One region of the Bradyrhizobium sp. LeoB3 genome, then DNA from elsewhere that is predicted to be linked to it. Evidence: predicted binding sites of a transcription regulator. Region 1 holds the regulator's gene; each other region holds the start of a gene.
The links. The regulator HrcA, encoded in region 1, represses chaperone genes, less so after heat shock. The targets are predictions, from matches to a motif close to GTTAGCACTCNCNNNNNGNGAGTGCTAAC.
Positions count from the first base shown of each region.

Region 2: ACZXDY_RS27845 (co-chaperone GroES) is a predicted target of HrcA. The motif match lies at 2,299-2,327, and genes of this name have one in related genera.
Region 3: groES (co-chaperone GroES) is a predicted target of HrcA. The motif match lies at 2,302-2,330, and genes of this name have one in related genera.
Region 4: groES (co-chaperone GroES) is a predicted target of HrcA. The motif match lies at 2,624-2,652, and genes of this name have one in related genera.

Region 1 is NZ_JBVBEF010000026.1:9,669-14,081, forward strand. It holds gene ACZXDY_RS18570 (hypothetical protein) at 1-785, shown strand, start outside; gene grpE (nucleotide exchange factor GrpE) at 856-1,464, opposite strand; gene hrcA (heat-inducible transcriptional repressor HrcA) at 1,701-2,789, opposite strand; gene rph (ribonuclease PH) at 2,950-3,663, shown strand; gene rdgB (RdgB/HAM1 family non-canonical purine NTP pyrophosphatase) at 3,674-4,303, shown strand; gene hemW (radical SAM family heme chaperone HemW) at 4,296-4,413, shown strand, end outside.
Region 2 is NZ_JBVBEF010000052.1:29,245-33,657, forward strand. It holds gene ACZXDY_RS27830 (L,D-transpeptidase) at 1-183, opposite strand, end outside; gene ACZXDY_RS27835 (protein phosphatase CheZ) at 488-1,276, shown strand; gene ACZXDY_RS27840 (hypothetical protein) at 1,563-2,078, opposite strand; gene ACZXDY_RS27845 (co-chaperone GroES) at 2,423-2,719, shown strand; gene groL (chaperonin GroEL) at 2,831-4,413, shown strand, end outside.
Region 3 is NZ_JBVBEF010000028.1:65,548-69,960, forward strand. It holds gene gcvA (transcriptional regulator GcvA) at 1-235, shown strand, start outside; gene ACZXDY_RS19690 (hypothetical protein) at 545-781, opposite strand; gene ACZXDY_RS19695 (trypsin-like peptidase domain-containing protein) at 1,117-2,214, opposite strand; gene groES (co-chaperone GroES) at 2,444-2,758, shown strand; gene groL (chaperonin GroEL) at 2,804-4,413, shown strand, end outside.
Region 4 is NZ_JBVBEF010000005.1:137,902-142,314, reverse strand. It holds gene ACZXDY_RS07120 (substrate-binding periplasmic protein) at 1-495, shown strand, start outside; gene groL (chaperonin GroEL) at 584-2,224, opposite strand; gene groES (co-chaperone GroES) at 2,266-2,580, opposite strand; gene ACZXDY_RS07105 (usg protein) at 2,969-3,259, shown strand; gene ACZXDY_RS07100 (cupin domain-containing protein) at 3,350-3,880, shown strand; gene ACZXDY_RS07095 (NupC/NupG family nucleoside CNT transporter) at 4,028-4,413, opposite strand, start outside.

The DNA.
Region 1 (4,413 bases):
AGACCGAGGACCAGGGCGTCAAGGTGCTGGTCACCGATTTGCCGGCGGAGGCCTATGGCGAGGTCGCCAATGCCTTCAAGGCGAACCCGGGCGGCACCGGCGGGATCAAGCCGGAGAGCATCGAGACCGCTGCCGGCCTTGCCTATTACACGGTCGAGAATGCCAAGGATGGCGCCGGCGCTGTGCGGCGCTATTCGATGATCCTGCCCGGGCCGACCTTCTCCGGCTACGTCGCCATGCAGGTCCCGGAGAATGCCGCCAGGATCTATACCGATGACGCCGTCCGCCAGATGTTTTCGACCGCCGCGATCCGGGATCAGGTTCCGGTCGACGAGCAGCTCGGGCTGATGCCGTTCAAGATGACCGATCTGGCGAACTTCAAGAACGTCCGCACGCTGGCACCCGGCGCCGCGCTGATCGTCGCCGATGGCGACGAGAAGAGCGGGTTCGAGGTGGCGCCCTTCATGATCATCGGCATCATCGGCTCGACCGCCGCCTCTCCCGATGATCGCGGCCGTTTTGCCCAGCAGATCGCGACCACGATTCCCGGCGTGCGCGACGGACGGATCACGATGTCGGAGCCGATCCGCATCGATGGCCAGCCCGGCTATGAGACACGGATCGATGCGGTGAGCGGCAAGGACAATACGCCGGTCACCATCGTGCAATGGCTGCGGTTCGGTGCGCAGACCTCGCTGCGCATCATCGGCTCCTCGCCGCGCGATCAATGGTCGACCGCATTCCCGCGCTTCCGCAGCGTGCGCGACGGAATTCAGCCGCGATAACATCTATCTCTGCCGGCCTTTGTCGAGGCCGGCATTAACAGCATTCCGTCAGCGGATGCGTTGAGCAGATTCAGTTCTGCTGTGCGGCGGAAGCCGGCGCGGTTTTTGCGCCGCCCTTGGAGACACCGACCAACGCCGGACGCAGCACGCGATCGCCGATCGTGTAGCCGGCCTGGACCACCTGCACCACTGTGCCCGAGGGCACGGAGGGATCGGGAACCTCGTACATCGCCTGTTGAAAGTTCGGATCGAACTTCTCGCCGGTGGGATCGAACTTCTTGACGCCGTTCTTCTCCAGCGTGGCGTGCAGCGAGCGCTCGGTCAATTCGACACCCTCGATCAGGGCCTTCAGCCCGGGGTCGGCGGCCGCCTTGGCCTCCGCCGGGACGGCGTCGAGGGCACGCTGCAGATTGTCGGCGATGTCGAGGATGTCGCGGGCAAAGCCGGTGATGCCATAAGCGCGCGCATCCGCGATCTCGCGGCTGGTGCGCTTGCGCAGGTTTTCCATCTCGGCCAGCGTGCGCAATGTCCGATCGCGCGCTTCATTGAGCTCCTTGGTCAAGGCTTCCGCCGATCCCTGTTCGGGATCGTCTGGCATGACGTAGGGCTTCGAGACCACGGGCTCGCCGGTCTGCGCCGGGTTCTCGGCGTTGTCGTTTGGCCGGTTCGGGTCGGTCATGGCTTGCCTTTTCGAAAAATCACGTCTGATCAACAGTTAAGGGATTGGCTGGCCCGGATATCGTGCTTTGGGCCATGAAAATCAAGCGCAACCGGCCCCGTTTCGGGGTTAGAGCGTTTTGGAGCGAAGCATGCCCTCGGACCTGATCCGAGGGTGGACACCGGTTCGCGTGAAGAAAACGCGTCAAAACAAGAATCTAGAGTTCCGGTTCTGATTCCATCAGAACCGGAAATGCTCTAGCCGCCGAGGATCCTGCTGACGAGGCGCGCGGCATAGTCCACGGTCGGGATCACCCGCGCATAATTCAGCCGGGTTGGCCCGATCACGCCGAGCACACCCACGATACGGCCGGCGCCGTCGCTATAGGGCGCAACGATGGTCGAGGACCCCGAGAGCGAGAACAATTTGTTCTCCGACCCGATGAAGATCCGCACGCCATCGGCGCTTTCCGCACGCCCCAGAAGGTCGATGACGCCGCGCTTGGTCTCGAGATCATCGAACAGCGACTTGATGCGCTCGAGATCCTCGAGCGCATGCAAATCCTCCAAGAGATTGGCGTGCCCGCGCACGATGAGCTGCCGGTCTTCATTGTCGCCGCCCGACCAGCTCGCAAGCCCTGCAGAGATCACCTTCTGCGTCAATTGATCGAGCTCGGCGCGACTTTGTCCCAGCGCGGTCTCGAGTTCGAGCCGCGCTTCGGCGAGCGTACGGCCGAGGATGCGTGCATTGAGGAAGTTGGTGGCCTCGATCAGTGCCGAGGATGGAACACCCGGCGGCAAGCTCAGCACCCGGTTCTCGACCTGCCCGTCTTCGCCGACCAGCACCACCAGCGCACGTTCCGGCTCCAGCCGCACGAACTCGATATGCTTCAGCCGCGCATTGGATTTGGGCGTCAGCACCACGGCGGCGGCGCGAGTGAGGCCGGATAGCCGGATCAAGGCCTCATCGAGCGCCGCCTCGACCGACTGCGCGCGGCCGACAGTAGCCAATTGGCTCTGGATCGATTGCCGTTCCGCCTCCGTGAGATGGCCGACCTGCATCAGCGCATCGACGAAAAAGCGCAGGCCCAATTCGGTCGGCAGTCGGCCGGCGGAGGTATGCGGCGCGTAGATCAGTCCGAGCTGTTCGAGATCGGACATCACATTGCGCACCGAGGCCGGCGACAGCGGCAGCGCGATCAGGCGCGAGATGTTACGCGAGCCGACCGGCTCGCCGGTCGCCAGATAACTTTCGACGATTTGACGGAAAATGTCGCGCGAACGCTCGTTGAGCTGGGCAAGCCCGGCGTGCGGCGCGATCAAACCAACCGGTTCGTGTTGAGCCACCAGTAAAATTCCCTCACAACTACGTCTAATTTGACCATCCACACGCCCGGTGACAAGCGTGCATTACGGCCAGGGAGGGTGGCCAAAAAGCTTGCCGCTGCGGCTGCCCGCTCCTACAAGCACCGCCAGCCATATTCGCTCGAATTCCCGGAGGATTCCCATGCGGCCAAGCCGCCGTGCACCCGACGAACTGCGCCCCGTCTCATTGGAACGCGGCGTGGTCAAATATGCCGAGGGTTCCTGCATGGTGAAATTCGGCGACACCCATGTGCTGGTCACTGCGACCCTGGAAGACCGCCTGCCGCCATGGCTGAAGGGCCAGGGCCGCGGCTGGGTCACCGCCGAATACGGCATGCTGCCCCGCGCCACGCTGGAACGTACCCGGCGCGAGGCCTCCGCCGGCAAGCAGGGCGGGCGCACCATCGAGATCCAGCGCCTCATCGGCCGTTCGCTCCGCGCCACCATCGACCTGGAAGCGCTGGGCGAGCGCCAGATCACGGTCGATTGCGACGTGCTGCAGGCCGATGGCGGCACGCGCACCGCCTCGATCACCGGCGCCTGGGTCGCGCTGGCCGATTGCATCAACTGGATGAAGACCCGCAACATGCTGAAAACCAACGTGTTGCGCGACAACGTCGCGGCCATCTCCTGCGGCATCTATAATGGCACGCCGGTGCTCGACCTCGACTATGCCGAGGATTCTGAAGCCGAGACCGACGCCAATTTCGTCATGACCGGCGACGGCCGCATCATCGAGGTACAGGGCACCGCGGAAAAGACGCCGTTCTCGCAGGACGAGTTCCTGGCGCTGATGGCGCTGGCGCGCAAGGGCGTGGCGCGGCTGGTCGACTTGCAGAAAATGGCAGTGGCGTAGTCAATAGGCCATGCACCGCCGAATCACTGGAAAGCTCGTGATCGCGACCCACAATCCCGGCAAGCTTGCCGAGATGCGCGAATTGCTGGCGCCGCATGGCGTGGAGGCGATCTCGGCAGGCGATCTCGGTCTTGGCGAGCCCGAGGAGACCGGCGACAGTTTTCGCGCCAATGCCGCGATCAAGGCGATTGCGGCAGCCAAGGCCGCCGATCTCCCGGCATTTGCTGATGATTCCGGGCTGGTGGTCGACGCGCTGGACGGCGCCCCCGGCATCTATTCGGCGCGCTGGGCCGGCGAAAACAAGGATTTCACCGCCGCGATGACGCGGATCGAGCGCCTCTTGCAGGAACGTGGCGCCACGACGCCTGACCGCCGGAGCGCTCATTTCGTCTCCGCGCTCTGTGTCGCCTGGCCGGATGGGCACCTCGAAGAGGTCGAAGCGCGCGCCGATGGAACTTTGGTGTGGCCGCCGCGCGGCACCGCGGGTTTCGGCTATGATCCCATGTTCCTGCCGGATGGCCATACCCGCACCTTCGGCGAGATGACGAGCGTCGAGAAGCACGGGTTGCCGCCGCTCGGACTCGGCCTGTCGCACCGGGCCCGTGCCTTCGTCAAATTGGCGGAGATATGCCTTGACTGACCGGGACCAGGCAGCCTTCGGCGTCTACGTGCACTGGCCGTTCTGCCTGTCGAAATGCCCGTATTGTGATTTCAACAGCCACGTCAGGCATACGCAGATCGATGAGGCGC
Region 2 (4,413 bases), on a different contig from region 1:
GAACAGGAATTCGATAAAGCCGCCGCCGAGGCTGGAGGCCCTGCGTACCGGCTGGGGCGGCGCCTGGTAGGAATAGATCACGGTCGGCCCGGCGAGCGGCGCGCCATCGATCGCAAACGCCTGATGCGGAGCGGCAGGCAGGAAGGACGCGCCGGCAACAAGCGCAAAGAATGTTTTCTTCATCGACGTACTCTGTACTGTTTCGTCAATCGTCAGCAGCACTCGGCGTGAGGCGCCGTGGCATGCGACCAATCAAAATCAAAACCGCATCGGTTTGGTAAACGTAACCAGCGTTTGGATTCACCACGTCGGCAATCGGCGGCGGATTTCAAAATTAGCGTTTATTTTGCTTAAATTCGTAGGCGTCATGGTTAATCCCCGGTATGCGGCGCGACGCGAAACGCCGTTGCAAAACATTCCCGTGTGAACTCCCTATTAAATCGCTTCTGCGTAGAACAGTGGGAGTGAAGGGGGCGGGAACAGTCTCATGTCAGTTAGTTGCAAGCGTTTTCGTGTTGAACAAGCCATTATGGGCGACATGCCGATGCCGGCACCGGTTACGGTGGAAGGCGGTGAAATCGGTCCAATGCATCGGGAGATCATGGCGGAGCTTCGATCCATCCGCGCGCAGATGGCGCTCGGCGTCCACGCCCAGCGTCCGGTCGCAGCCGAAGCCACCGAGGCGGCGGTGGCGCGCGAGGTCGCCGAAGCGCATGCGCTGCTCGACACCTATCGGGCACAGATCGAGCAATGCGAGAAGCTGAAGGTCGAGCTCGACCTGATCCACGATGCCATCAACCGCACCAAGCGCGAGATCGCGGCGCTGCACGGCAGGGGCTTCGATGGCCCGGAGATGGCCAAGGTGAACGGCGAGCTCGGGGCCGTCGTCGGCGGCACCGAGGAGGCGACCCAGCAGATCCTCGAGGCGACTGAGGCGATCGACCAGGCCGCCACCGCGCTGACCAAGGTCGCCTCGCCCGAACAGCAGAAGCTGCTTGCCGAGGATATCCAGGAACGTGTGGTGACAATCTTCGAGGCCTGCAATTTCCAGGACCTCACCGGCCAGCGCATCAACAAGGTGATGAACACGATGAAGTTCATCGAGCAGCACATCAATGCGATGATGGATATCTGGGGCGGTGTCGACGCCATCAAGGCGCACGCGCCGCCGATCGTCGACACCCGCGAGGGCGACGCCCGCCTGCTCAACGGCCCGAAGCTCGACGGCGACGTGGGCCACGCCTCGCAGGACGATATCGACGCGATGTTCGACTGAGCAGGCAGATCGCAGGGAACAACGCAAAACGCCGGCGCGATGCCGGCGTTTTTTATGCGCGGCGGCGCCCCCTCTTCCCTTCTCCCCTTGTGGAAGAAGCTGGCGCGAAGCGCCGGATGAGGGGTTGTCTCCGCGGGCGATAGCGTTCGCGGAGAGAACCCCTCACCCAAATGAGTCCAGTTCTGTCAGCGGAGCTGCCCTCTCCCACAAGGGGCGAGGGCACATCAACCGGCACCGCCGCATATAGCCCTCCTTGTAAGGGGAGAGCGCACAGCAATTGGCAACTTCACGCCCGTGGCGCGCAGCGGACGTAGACCATGTTGCCGTAGCGGACGGCGGCGTCCTTGTCGACGAAGCGAGTGACCATGACGCGGCCGTCGAAGGAGACGATCTCGCGGTCCTGCTCGCCGCCGGACGGCCCCGGCGGGCCGATATAGTTCTTGCCGCTCGGAGAGCCCTTCAGACGCAGCTCCTGGGGGGTGGCCTGGTCTGCGAGATGCATGATCACGCCGCCGGACTGGCCGGCGCCGATCACGTAAGGCTGCTTGCACTGGTCGCGCGCCATCTTCTCGGTGCGAGCGCGGTCCGCCGGATTTTGGTAGGAGGCCAAGCCCCAGCGGCCGACGATCTCGTCGGAACGAATGGTGGCGGGCATTTCCGGCGCCAGTTCCGGTTCGGGCCCAGGCCCCGGGTTGGATGACAGCGACGGCAGGTTGACGCTGCTGCACGCGCCCAACAGAAGCGTCAGCGCCGAGACGGTCGCAAATTTCGCAACCGCGCGCGCGTCACCTGATCCGATCATCCGTATTCCCCCGAAATATCCTTGGGTCGCACCTTTGGGCCGCACCCGTCCTGCAGCCAAGCTTAAAACGTAAGGCAGAGCAATGACGTCGAAACAATGACGTGAGAACTCCAACCTGGGCTCTGATTTGATTTGGTTGCAGCATCCTATATTGGCCTCACCAAGGCCTTAACCACTTTGCTTGACAGGAAAGGCGCCAAGCCATATTCCCCGCCCCACAATTAGCACTCTGGCGCGACGATTGCTAATGCGCTGGATATCCTGCCCGCGAGCCATCGACCGGCCGGCATTCACCCCGGCCTCGATGAACGAGACCTGAAACCGAGCCTCCAAGAGGAAACGTCATGGCTAAATCCAAATTCCGCCCGCTGCATGACCGTGTCGTGGTCAAGCGCATCGAAGCCGAAGAGAAGTCCAAGGGCGGCATCATCATCCCCGACACCGCCAAGGAAAAGCCCTCTCAGGGCGAAGTCACCGCCGTCGGGCCGGGCGGCCGCGACGAGACCGGCAAGCTGATCCCGATCGACGTCAAGGTCGGCGATCGCGTGCTGTTCGGCAAATGGTCGGGCACCGAGGTCAAGCTCGACGGCGAGGAACTCCTGATCATGAAGGAGTCCGACATCATGGGCGTTCTGGTCTAACGCAACTTAGCGGAGCGGCCGCAACATCCACACATGTCATGCCCGGGTCAAGCCCGGCAATGACGACAAGGGTGTGCGGCCCAGTGCCCTCAATCATTCCAGGAGCAAGATATGGCTGCCAAAGACGTTAAATTTGCCGGAGAAGCCCGCGAGCGAATGCTGCGCGGCGTCGATGTCCTTGCCAATGCGGTAAAGGTCACGCTCGGCCCGAAGGGCCGCAACGTCGTCATCGAAAAGAGCTTCGGTGCCCCTCGCATCACCAAGGACGGCGTCACCGTCGCCAAGGAGATCGAGCTCGAGGACAAGTTCGAGAACATGGGCGCGCAGATGCTGCGCGAAGTCGCCTCCAAGACCAACGACACCGCGGGTGACGGCACCACCACCGCGACCGTGCTGGCGCAGGCGATCGTGCGAGAGGGCGGCAAGGCGGTTGCTGCGGGCATGAACCCGATGGACCTGAAGCGCGGCATCGACCTTGCCGTCGCCGCCGTGGTCAAGGACCTCGAGAAGCGCGCCAAGCCAGTGGCCGCCTCTTCCGAGGTTGCCCAGGTCGGCACCATCTCGGCCAATGGCGACACCGCGATCGGCAAGATGATCGCCCAGGCCATGCAGAAGGTCGGCAATGAGGGCGTGATCACGGTCGAGGAGAACAAGTCGCTGGAGACCGAGGTCGACATCGTCGAAGGCATGAAGTTCGACCGCGGCTATCTCTCGCCCTATTTCATCACCAATGCCGAGAAGATGACCGCCGAGCTCGAGGACGCCTACATCCTCCTGCACGAGAAGAAGCTCTCCGGTCTGCAGGCGATGCTGCCGGTGCTTGAAGCTGTCGTGCAGTCCGGCCGTCCGCTCTTGATCATCGCCGAGGACGTCGAGGGCGAGGCGCTGGCGACACTGGTGGTCAACCGCCTGCGCGGCGGATTGAAGGTCGCCGCCGTCAAGGCGCCGGGCTTCGGCGACCGTCGCAAGGCGATGCTGGAGGACATCGCGGTCCTCACCGGCGGCCAGTTGATCTCCGAAGAGCTCGGCATCAAGCTCGAGAACGTCACGATCAAGATGCTCGGCCGCGCCCGCAAGGTCGTGATCGACAAGGAGAACACCACGATCGTCAGCGGCGCCGGCAAGAAGGCCGACATCGAGGCACGCGTCGGCCAGATCAAGGCGCAGATCGAGGAGACCACCTCCGACTACGACCGCGAGAAGCTGCAGGAGCGGCTGGCCAAGCTGGCCGGCGGCGTCGCGGTGATCCGCGTCGGCGGCGCAACCGAGGTCGAGGTCAAGGAGAAGAAGGACCGTGTCGAGGACGCGCTGAATGCAACCCGCGCCGCGGTGCAGGAAGGCATCGTGCCCGGCGGCGGCGTGGCGCTGCTGCGCGCCAAGAAGGCGGTCGGCCGTCTCTCCAACGACAATTCCGACGTCCAGGCCGGCATCAACATCGTGCTGAAGGCCCTCGAAGCCCCCGTGCGCCAGATCTCGGAAAACGCCGGCGTCGAAGGCTCGATCGTGGTCGGCAAGATCCTCGAGAACAAGTCGGAGACCTTCGGCTTCGACGCCCAGACCGAGGAATATGTCGACATGGTCGAAGAAGGCATCATCGACCCCGCCAAGGTTGTGCGCACCGCGCTGCAGGACGCCTCCTCGGTCGCCGGCCTCCTGGTGACGACGGAAGCCATGGTCGCCGAACTGCCGAAGGA
Region 3 (4,413 bases), on a different contig from region 1:
GACCATTCAGGCGGCGATCGATGGTTTGGGCGTGGCGATGGGACCGACCGCCCTGATCGGCGACGACGTCGCGGCCGGCCGCCTGATCGCGCCGTTTCCCGATGTCAGCCTTCCGGCGAGGAGCTACTTCGCCTACTTGCCCACGGGCACCGAAAGTGGCTCACAGACAGCGGCGTTTTGCGATTGGCTGGAGCAAGAAGGGCAGCAATCCGCCGGAAACGCAACGGCCGCATGACGAACTGACCATGCCGCCTGGGCTGGCAAAACCCTCGAACGTTCCGCAGCGGCTATTGTTCAACGCTTTTATCGATCGTTGCTGCTAGTCTGGATTTCGGTTGTTGCAAATCCCGGACCCGAGCCGGACATGCTTCAACGTCGGTCAAGGGGCCCTTGCCAATGCAAATGTCAGCTTCCGGTCACGATGGGTCATTGAATGCCACGCTGAGCGGTGTCCGGCCTCTCCCCGTGAGCTGACGCGGCGATCTTCCATCCGGGTTCGATTATAAGCCACAAGGCGACCTCGGAGGCAGCCGATGCGGGTGACCTACCGCTCTAGCTCTGTGCGAATTCGATCACGGTGCTGGATGTGCAGCACCTGACATGCATTAAAGTTCTCCAGAAGTATCTTAGCTTCCGCTAGATCGTGGCCGAGGCGGGCGAGGTTTACAATCCGTTGCTCTTGCTCAGCAATGTGTCGTTCGGCCTCGGCAACGTGCCGCTCGGCTTCCTCCAAGTGACGAAGCTGCATCGCGCGAACTTCTGATTGAAGAAGGTCTGACATAGCTCGCTCCCGTCCTGTGCAGGCGGGAGCGCAACCGTCTCTCAGCCACCAGCGCCCGTATCGCTCACTGCCAGTGATGTCCTGACTCTACCATCACCTGATCAGGCAGCGGGATGAATTCGTGGTGCTGTCGCCCGAGGAAAGTGTCGGGGCGGGGGCAAGTCTGGAGAACCCTGATGGGGGCTGAGATAGTTGGCTTGGCCTGTCGAATGACGCGGTCAAGTGCGGCGGCGTTCTCGCGATGGAGCCGCGTTCAGCGAAGCCCGGTCTACCGCGGCGAGCCGACGTAACAATCCCTAATGCAGTCTTCAGCTATGGCCACAAGCGGACATCGCTCACCCGGGCCCTCGCACCCGCGCCCTTTGATCGCTCAGCGGAACAACCTCCACCGTGGCACTTTCGGTCATGCGGTCGCGCTCGATCGTCAGCCGCACCTGCCGGCCGACCGGCGTCAGCCCGATCACGTTGCGCATCTGCGTTGCGCTGCGGACGGGAATGTCGTTGGCCTTGAGGATGATGTCGCCGCGGCGCAGCCCCGCGCGCTCCGCCGGAGAGCCGGGACTGACTTCCTTGATGCGGGCGCCCTGCGTCGCGCCCGTGGCCGGCGCTTCCATGTCCTCCAGCGCAATGCCGATGCGCCCGCGCTCGACTCGTCCGGTCGCCGCAAGCTGGTTCATTACCTCGCGCGCCATGTTGATCGGCACCGCAAAGCCAATGCCAACATTGCCGCCGCCCGGCGAGATAATCGCCGTATTGATGCCGACCAGCTGACCTCGCAAGTTGATCAGCCCGCCTCCGGAATTGCCGGGATTGATTGCCGCATCGGTCTGGATGAAATCCTCATAGCCGTGCTTGCCGAGCCCAGTGCGCCCGAGCGCGCTGACGAGGCCCGAGGTGACGGTCTGGCCGAGTCCGAAGGGATTGCCGACCGCGATCACGAAGTCACCGACCTGAAGCGCGTCGCTGTCGCCGAGTGCAATAGCCTTGAGCCCGGCAGGCTCCCTGATCTGCAGCAGTGCGATATCGGTGGGCGGATCGCGGCCCACAACCCGACCGGCGAACTTGCGGCCGTCCTTGGTCCTGATCTGCACTGCGGTGGCATTGGCGACGACATGGTTCGCCGTCAGCACATAACCGCGCTGGGCGTCGACGATCACGCCCGAACCGGTCGCGCTGACTTCCTTCTCCAGTTGCTTCGGGACGTTGAAGAACTCGCGGAACAGCGGATCCTGGTAAAGCGGATTGTCCTCGCGCACTCGCCCCTGAACCGAAATGTTGACGACCGCGGGCGTCACTTCCCGCACGAGCGGCGCAAGCGTCGGCACGCGGCCTGTATTGAGGTCCGGAATCTGAGCGGTGGCCGGCGCTGCCGACAGCGCCCACCACAACCCGGAGATGACGCCCAGCCATCCGAGCAAACGCAAAACTCGCATGAAATCTCCCCCAGAATCTGTCTTTCGGCCTCCAGCGGCCGCCGCGTCGGTTAGCTGGTTGACCGAAAATGGCCGTTCAAGAGGCGGCCTGGCACTCGGTCGCCCGGAGTGACAAAAATTTATTTAGGGACCCTTGACGGACTTTTTTCCGCTTCCTAGGTCGTTTTCCGCCCGGGGCCGGTCCCGGACCCGGCTTTATGACATCGCTGACCTGACAAGGAGGATGTGCATGCATTTCCGTCCATTGCACGACCGCGTGCTCGTGCGCCGCATCGATGCCGAAGAGAAGACTGCCGGCGGCATCATCATTCCCGACACCGCGAAGGAAAAGCCGCAGGAGGGCGAGATCGTCGCCGCGGGGCCCGGCGCGAGGAATGAGCAGGGCCAGTTGACCCCGATCGACGTCAAGCCGGGAGACCGCGTGCTGTTCGGCAAGTGGTCCGGCACAGAGGTGAAGATCGACGGCCAGGACTACCTGATCATGAAGGAGAGCGATCTTCTGGGCGTGGTCGACAAGACCGGCTCGCTCAAGAAGGCCGCCTGAGCAAATTGCAAGAGCTGACAGTCATTGAGAGAAAGGAGCAGGCAAATGGCTGCCAAGGACGTGAAATTCTCCACGGAAGCCCGCGAGCGGATGCTGCGGGGCGTGGACACGCTGGCGAACGCCGTGAAGGTCACCCTCGGTCCCAAGGGACGCAACGTCGTGATCGAGAAATCCTTCGGCGCACCCCGCATCACCAAGGATGGCGTCACCGTCGCCAAGGAAATCGAACTGGAAGACAAGTTCGAGAACATGGGCGCACAGATGGTGCGCGAAGTCGCCTCCAAGACCAACGACCTTGCCGGGGACGGCACCACGACTGCGACCGTGCTGGCCCAGGCCATCGTCAAGGAGGGCGCGAAATCCGTTGCGGCCGGCATGAACCCGATGGACCTCAAGCGCGGGATCGATCTTGCGGTCGACGCCATTGTCAATGACCTCAAGTCCCACGCCAAGAAGGTCACCTCCAACGAGGAGATTGCCCAGATCGGCACCATTTCGGCCAATGGCGATACTGAGATCGGCCGCTTCCTTGCCGATGCGATGCAGAAGGTCGGCAATGAGGGCGTCATCACCGTCGAGGAAGCCAAGAGCCTCCACACCGAGCTGGAGGTGGTCGAGGGCATGCAGTTCGACCGCGGCTTTGTCTCGCCCTACTTCGTCACCAACACCGAAAAGATGCGGGTCGAACTCGAGGATCCCTACATTCTGATCCATGAGAAGAAGCTGTCCGGTCTACAGACCATGCTGCCGCTGCTCGAAGCGGTGGTGCAGTCTGGCAAGCCGCTGCTGATCGTGGCCGAGGATGTCGAGGGCGAAGCGCTTGCCGCGCTCGTGGTCAATCGACTGCGCGGCGGCCTCAAGGTCGCGGCGGTGAAGGCGCCAGGCTTCGGCGATCGCCGCAAGGCCATGCTGGAGGATATTGCCATCCTCACCGGCGGCACCGTGATTTCGGAAGATCTCGGCATCAAGCTCGAGAATGTCACGCTGAAGATGCTCGGGCGCGCCAAGAAGGTCGTGATCGACAAGGAGAATACGACCGTGGTCGACGGCGCCGGGGCCAAGAAGGACATCGAGGCTCGCGTCACCCAGATCAAGTCGCAGATCGAGGAGACCACCTCCGATTACGATCGCGAGAAGCTGCAGGAGCGGCTGGCCAAGCTCGCCGGCGGCGTCGCCGTAATCCGTGTTGGTGGTGCGACCGAAGTCGAGGTCAAGGAGAAGAAGGACCGGGTCGACGATGCCATGCATGCGACTCGCGCTGCGGTCGAGGAAGGCATTCTGCCGGGCGGCGGCGTGGCGCTGCTGCGTGCGCTGAAAGCGCTCGATGGCTTAAAGACCGCCAATGCCGATCAGAAGGCCGGCGTCGATATCGTGCGCCGCGCGATCCAGGTGCCGGCGCGGCAGATCGTCCAGAACGCCGGCGAGGACGGCTCGCTCGTCGTCGGCAAGCTGCTCGAGAACTCCGACTACAACTGGGGTTTCAACGCCGCCACTGGCGAATATGAGGACATGGTGAAGGCCGGCGTGATCGATCCCGCAAAGGTCGTTCGCACCGCGTTGCAGGACGCGGCCTCCGTTGCAGCTCTGCTGATCACCACGGAAGCACTGGTCGCCGACAAGCCCAAGAAGTCCGAGCCGGCCGCTGCAACGCCGCC
Region 4 (4,413 bases), on a different contig from region 1:
GCGATCGCCGACCGCGCGGTGCTGGCAGAGGTGGGCTTACGCATGTCGCGGCCCTATCACCGCAGCGGCGTCGTGCTGGCGGTGGGACCGAACTCTACCGCGGCGTCACTGGCGGAGTTGGGATCGGAGCAGCGGGTCGGCGTGCAGGTCGGCTCGATCGTGTCCATGATGCTCGGCAAGCGAGGGGTCAAGGCGTCGCCGTTTGCGTTCGAGGATGACATCATGGAAGCTCTCGCCAAAGACGAGATCGATGCCGCGGCGGTCACGCCCGCCACCATCGGCTGGTTCAACCACACCCATCCCGACGCACGCGTCCGCCGCATCCCTGCCTTCGAGGACGAGCCGGACCTGAACTGGAATGTCGCCGTCGGGATACTCAGTCCGGACGAGAAGCTGCGACAAGGCATCGACGCTGCGCTGGAGGCCTTGCTGGCCGACGGCACACTCGCGCGAATCTACGCCCGCTACGACGTCGAGCTGCAGCCGCCGAAATGAGTCCACGCGTGGAGAGATATCCCGCAAAACAAAAACCCCGGCATTGCTGCCGGGGTTTTGCATTTCGTGGACTGGACGCGAGGACTGCTCAGAAGTCCATGCCGCCCATGCCGCCGCCCGGAGGCATTGCGGGGCCGGCGCCGCCCTTCTTGGGCAGCTCGGCGACCATCGCCTCGGTGGTGATCAAGAGTGCCGCCACGGAGGCTGCGTTCTGGATCGCGGCGCGCACGACCTTGGTCGGGTCGATGATGCCCTTCTTGACCAGATCGGCATATTCGCCGGTCTGCGAGTCGAAGCCGTAAGCGTAGGTCTTGTTCTCGAGGATCTTGCCGACGATGACCGAGCCGTCTTCACCAGCGTTGATCGCGATCTGGCGGGCCGGAGCCGACAGCGCCTTGCGCACGATCTCGACGCCGGTCTTCTGGTCGTCGTTCTTGGTGCGGATGCCCTTGAGCTGCTCGGAAGCACGGAGCAGGGCGACGCCGCCGCCCGGAACGATGCCTTCTTCCACAGCCGCGCGGGTCGCGTGCATCGCGTCATCAACGCGATCCTTGCGCTCCTTCACCTCGATCTCGGTCGCGCCGCCGACGCGGATCACCGCGACGCCGCCCGCGAGCTTGGCCAGACGCTCCTGCAGCTTCTCACGGTCGTAGTCAGAGGTGGTCTCCTCGATCTGCGCCTTGATCTGCGCCACGCGCGCCTCGATGTCGGCCTTCTTGCCGGCGCCGTTGACGATCGTGGTGTTCTCCTTGTCGATCATCACCTTCTTGGCGCGACCGAGCATCTGCAGCGTGACGTTCTCGAGCTTGATGCCGAGATCTTCCGAGATCGCCTGGCCGCCGGTCAGGATCGCGATATCCTGCAGCATGGCCTTGCGGCGATCGCCGAAGCCCGGAGCCTTGACGGCTGCGACCTTCAGGCCGCCACGGAGGCGGTTGACGACCAGGGTGGCGAGGGCTTCGCCTTCGACGTCTTCAGCGACGATGACGAGCGGCTTGCCGGTCTGCACCACGGCCTCGAGCAGCGGCAGCAGCTCGTTCAGCGAGGAGAGCTTCTTCTCGTTGATGAGGATGTAGGCGTCGTCCATCTCAACGCGCATCTTGTCGGCGTTGGTGACGAAGTAGGGCGAGATGTAGCCACGGTCGAACTGCATGCCCTCGACGACGTCGAGCTCGGTCTCCAGCGACTTGGCTTCCTCGACCGTGATCACGCCCTCATTGCCGACCTTCTTCATGGCGTCGGAGAGGAACTTGCCGATCTCGGCGTCGCCGTTGGCGGAGATGGTGCCGACCTGGGCGATCTCGTCGTTGGAGGTGACCTTCTTGGAGTTCTTCTGCAGGTCCGCAACCACAGCCTCGACCGCGAGGTCGATGCCGCGCTTCAGGTCCATCGGGTTCATGCCGGCGGCGACCGACTTGGCGCCTTCCTTCACGATCGCCTGGGCCAGCACGGTGGCGGTGGTGGTGCCGTCGCCGGCCGCGTCAGCGGACTTGGAGGCGACTTCGCGCACCATCTGGGCGCCCATGTTCTCGAACTTGTCGTCGAGCTCGATCTCCTTGGCGACGGTGACGCCGTCCTTGGTGATGCGGGGAGCGCCGAATGACTTGTCGAGCACGACGTTGCGGCCCTTCGGACCGAGGGTGACCTTCACCGCATTGGCGAGGATGTCGACGCCGCGCAGCATCTTGTCGCGCGCCTCGACGGAGAATTTGACTTCTTTAGCTGCCATGTGAGTTTTTCCTTGAGGGATTTATCCTGGGAGGGAGGGCCTTAGGCCGCCTTCTTCTTGGAAGCGGGGACGTCGAGGACGCCCATGATGTCGCTTTCCTTCATGATCAATAGCTCCTGGCCGTCGATCTTGACTTCGGTGCCGGACCACTTGCCGAACAGCACGCGATCGCCAACCTTGAGATCGATCGGGATCAGCTTGCCGGCCTCGTCGCGGCCACCAGGGCCGACGGCGACGACTTCGCCCTGGGAGGGCTTTTCCTTGGCAGTGTCTGGAATGATGATGCCGCCAGCGGTCTTCTCTTCGGCGTCGATGCGCTTGACCACGACGCGGTCGTGAAGCGGACGGAAACTCATGCAGTCCTCCTAAGCTATTCTGGATGCTGTAGAATTCTGGAGCGTTAGCAGTCTGTCTTGGCGAGTGCCAAGCCAGCCGCGATGGAGATAGGCCAGACTTTGTGTGGGAGCAAGGGTTTGTAGCAGAAAAATTGGCACTCGAAATCGCCGCCTGCCAGTATCGTTTATCATCATTAACCTGGGCAGCGAGCGACGGCGAGACCTGCATTAGCAGATGCGCTAAGTTGCTGCTAATGCACGATTTTTCAACAGCCACCTAAACATTTGGGCTTGTGATGAGTTGGCCCTATGCGTCACAATTCCCTCATGTGAGCGCATCTCCGCGGGGGTGGCTCGACTAGCAGGCCATCCCGTGAATGCGCTCCTTCGAAAAAACGGAGGTTGGCATATGGTCTCGCGGGTTGGTGGGGTTGCTTCCGACGATTTCCGGAAGCAGATGCTGGGTTATGGGCTGACGACGGCACAGATCCTCTACCGAATGCCGGACCATCCTTCACTGCTGCAGACCTACGTCTGGCAGAATTACGACCTCTTCCCGAAATTCCCTGCGCTGCAGGATTTCCTCGCCTTCTGGCAGGAGCAGCTCGAGGGGCCGCTGCACTCGGTGACCGTTGCGCATTCCAAGCTGATCAAGCCGGCGGAGCTGCGTGCCGTCGACGGCGTCTTCCGCTTGCACTGAGGCGCCAAGACCAATTGCTGCCGGGCGGAACGGTGGTAACGTTCCCTGGACGCGTCCGCGTCGCGGACGCCTGCAACAGGGAGGCAGGCCATGGCTAAGAAGGTGACATCAAGACCCGCGGCCAAGACGGCGGTCCGGAAGAAATGGACGGGCCACAAGACCGCCGCCAAATCCACCGCCCGCAAGGCGATCAAGTCCAAGGGCCGCGTATCCAAGGCGGCACATAAGGCGCAGCCGAAGCAACGCATTGCGGTGAGCCATCATCGCGAAGAAGACTTCAAGGCCGACGGGCTGCGCGCTTATGCGCAATATCGCGATCTCGGCTTTGCCGACGCCACGCACGGGCTTGCGCAGGCGCATGTGATCCGGCTGGTCGGGCCGTGCAATCCGGAAGAGGTCTCGAAACTGCATTATCACGACGTGCAATTCCAGATGGTCTATGTGCTCAAGGGCTGGGTGAAGACCTACATGGAAGGGCAGGGCGAGACTCTGATGCAGCAAGGCAGCGCCTGGACCCAGCCGCCGAAGATCAAGCACATGATCCTCGACTATTCGGATGATGTCGAACTGCTCGAGATCATCCTGCCCGCCGAGTTCAAGACGGTAGAGTTGACGACGTAACCACCGCCGAACGACAAGCCACTCTTCTCGTCATGGCCGGGCTTGACCCGGCCATCCATCTTGCTTCGCAAGGAGTCTTTGCAGAATGATGGATGCCCGGGTCAAGCCCGGGCATGACGGTGTTGCCCCGGGGCAGGGCGGAGGCGCCTACGTCAACAGCCCCACGATCGCGCCCATCAGGCAGGTTGTCAGCGTGCCCGACACGATCGACTTCAGCCCGAGCGAATTGATCTCCTCGCGCCGCGTCGGCGCCATCGTGTTGAGGCCGCCGATCATGATGCCGAGGCTGGCGAAATTGGCGAAGCCGCACATCGCATAGAGCATGATCAGGCGCGAGCGCGCATCCAGCGCGTCGGTGGGAAGCTTCGACAGATCGACATAGGCGATCAATTCGTTCAGCACGGTCTTGGTCCCCATCAGGCTGCCCGCAGTGATGGCTTGCGACCACGGCAGGCCCATCAGCCAGCACACCGGGGCCATGATATAGCCGAGCAGACGCTGCAGAGAAATCTTGGCGCCGCCGATGTCCGGCA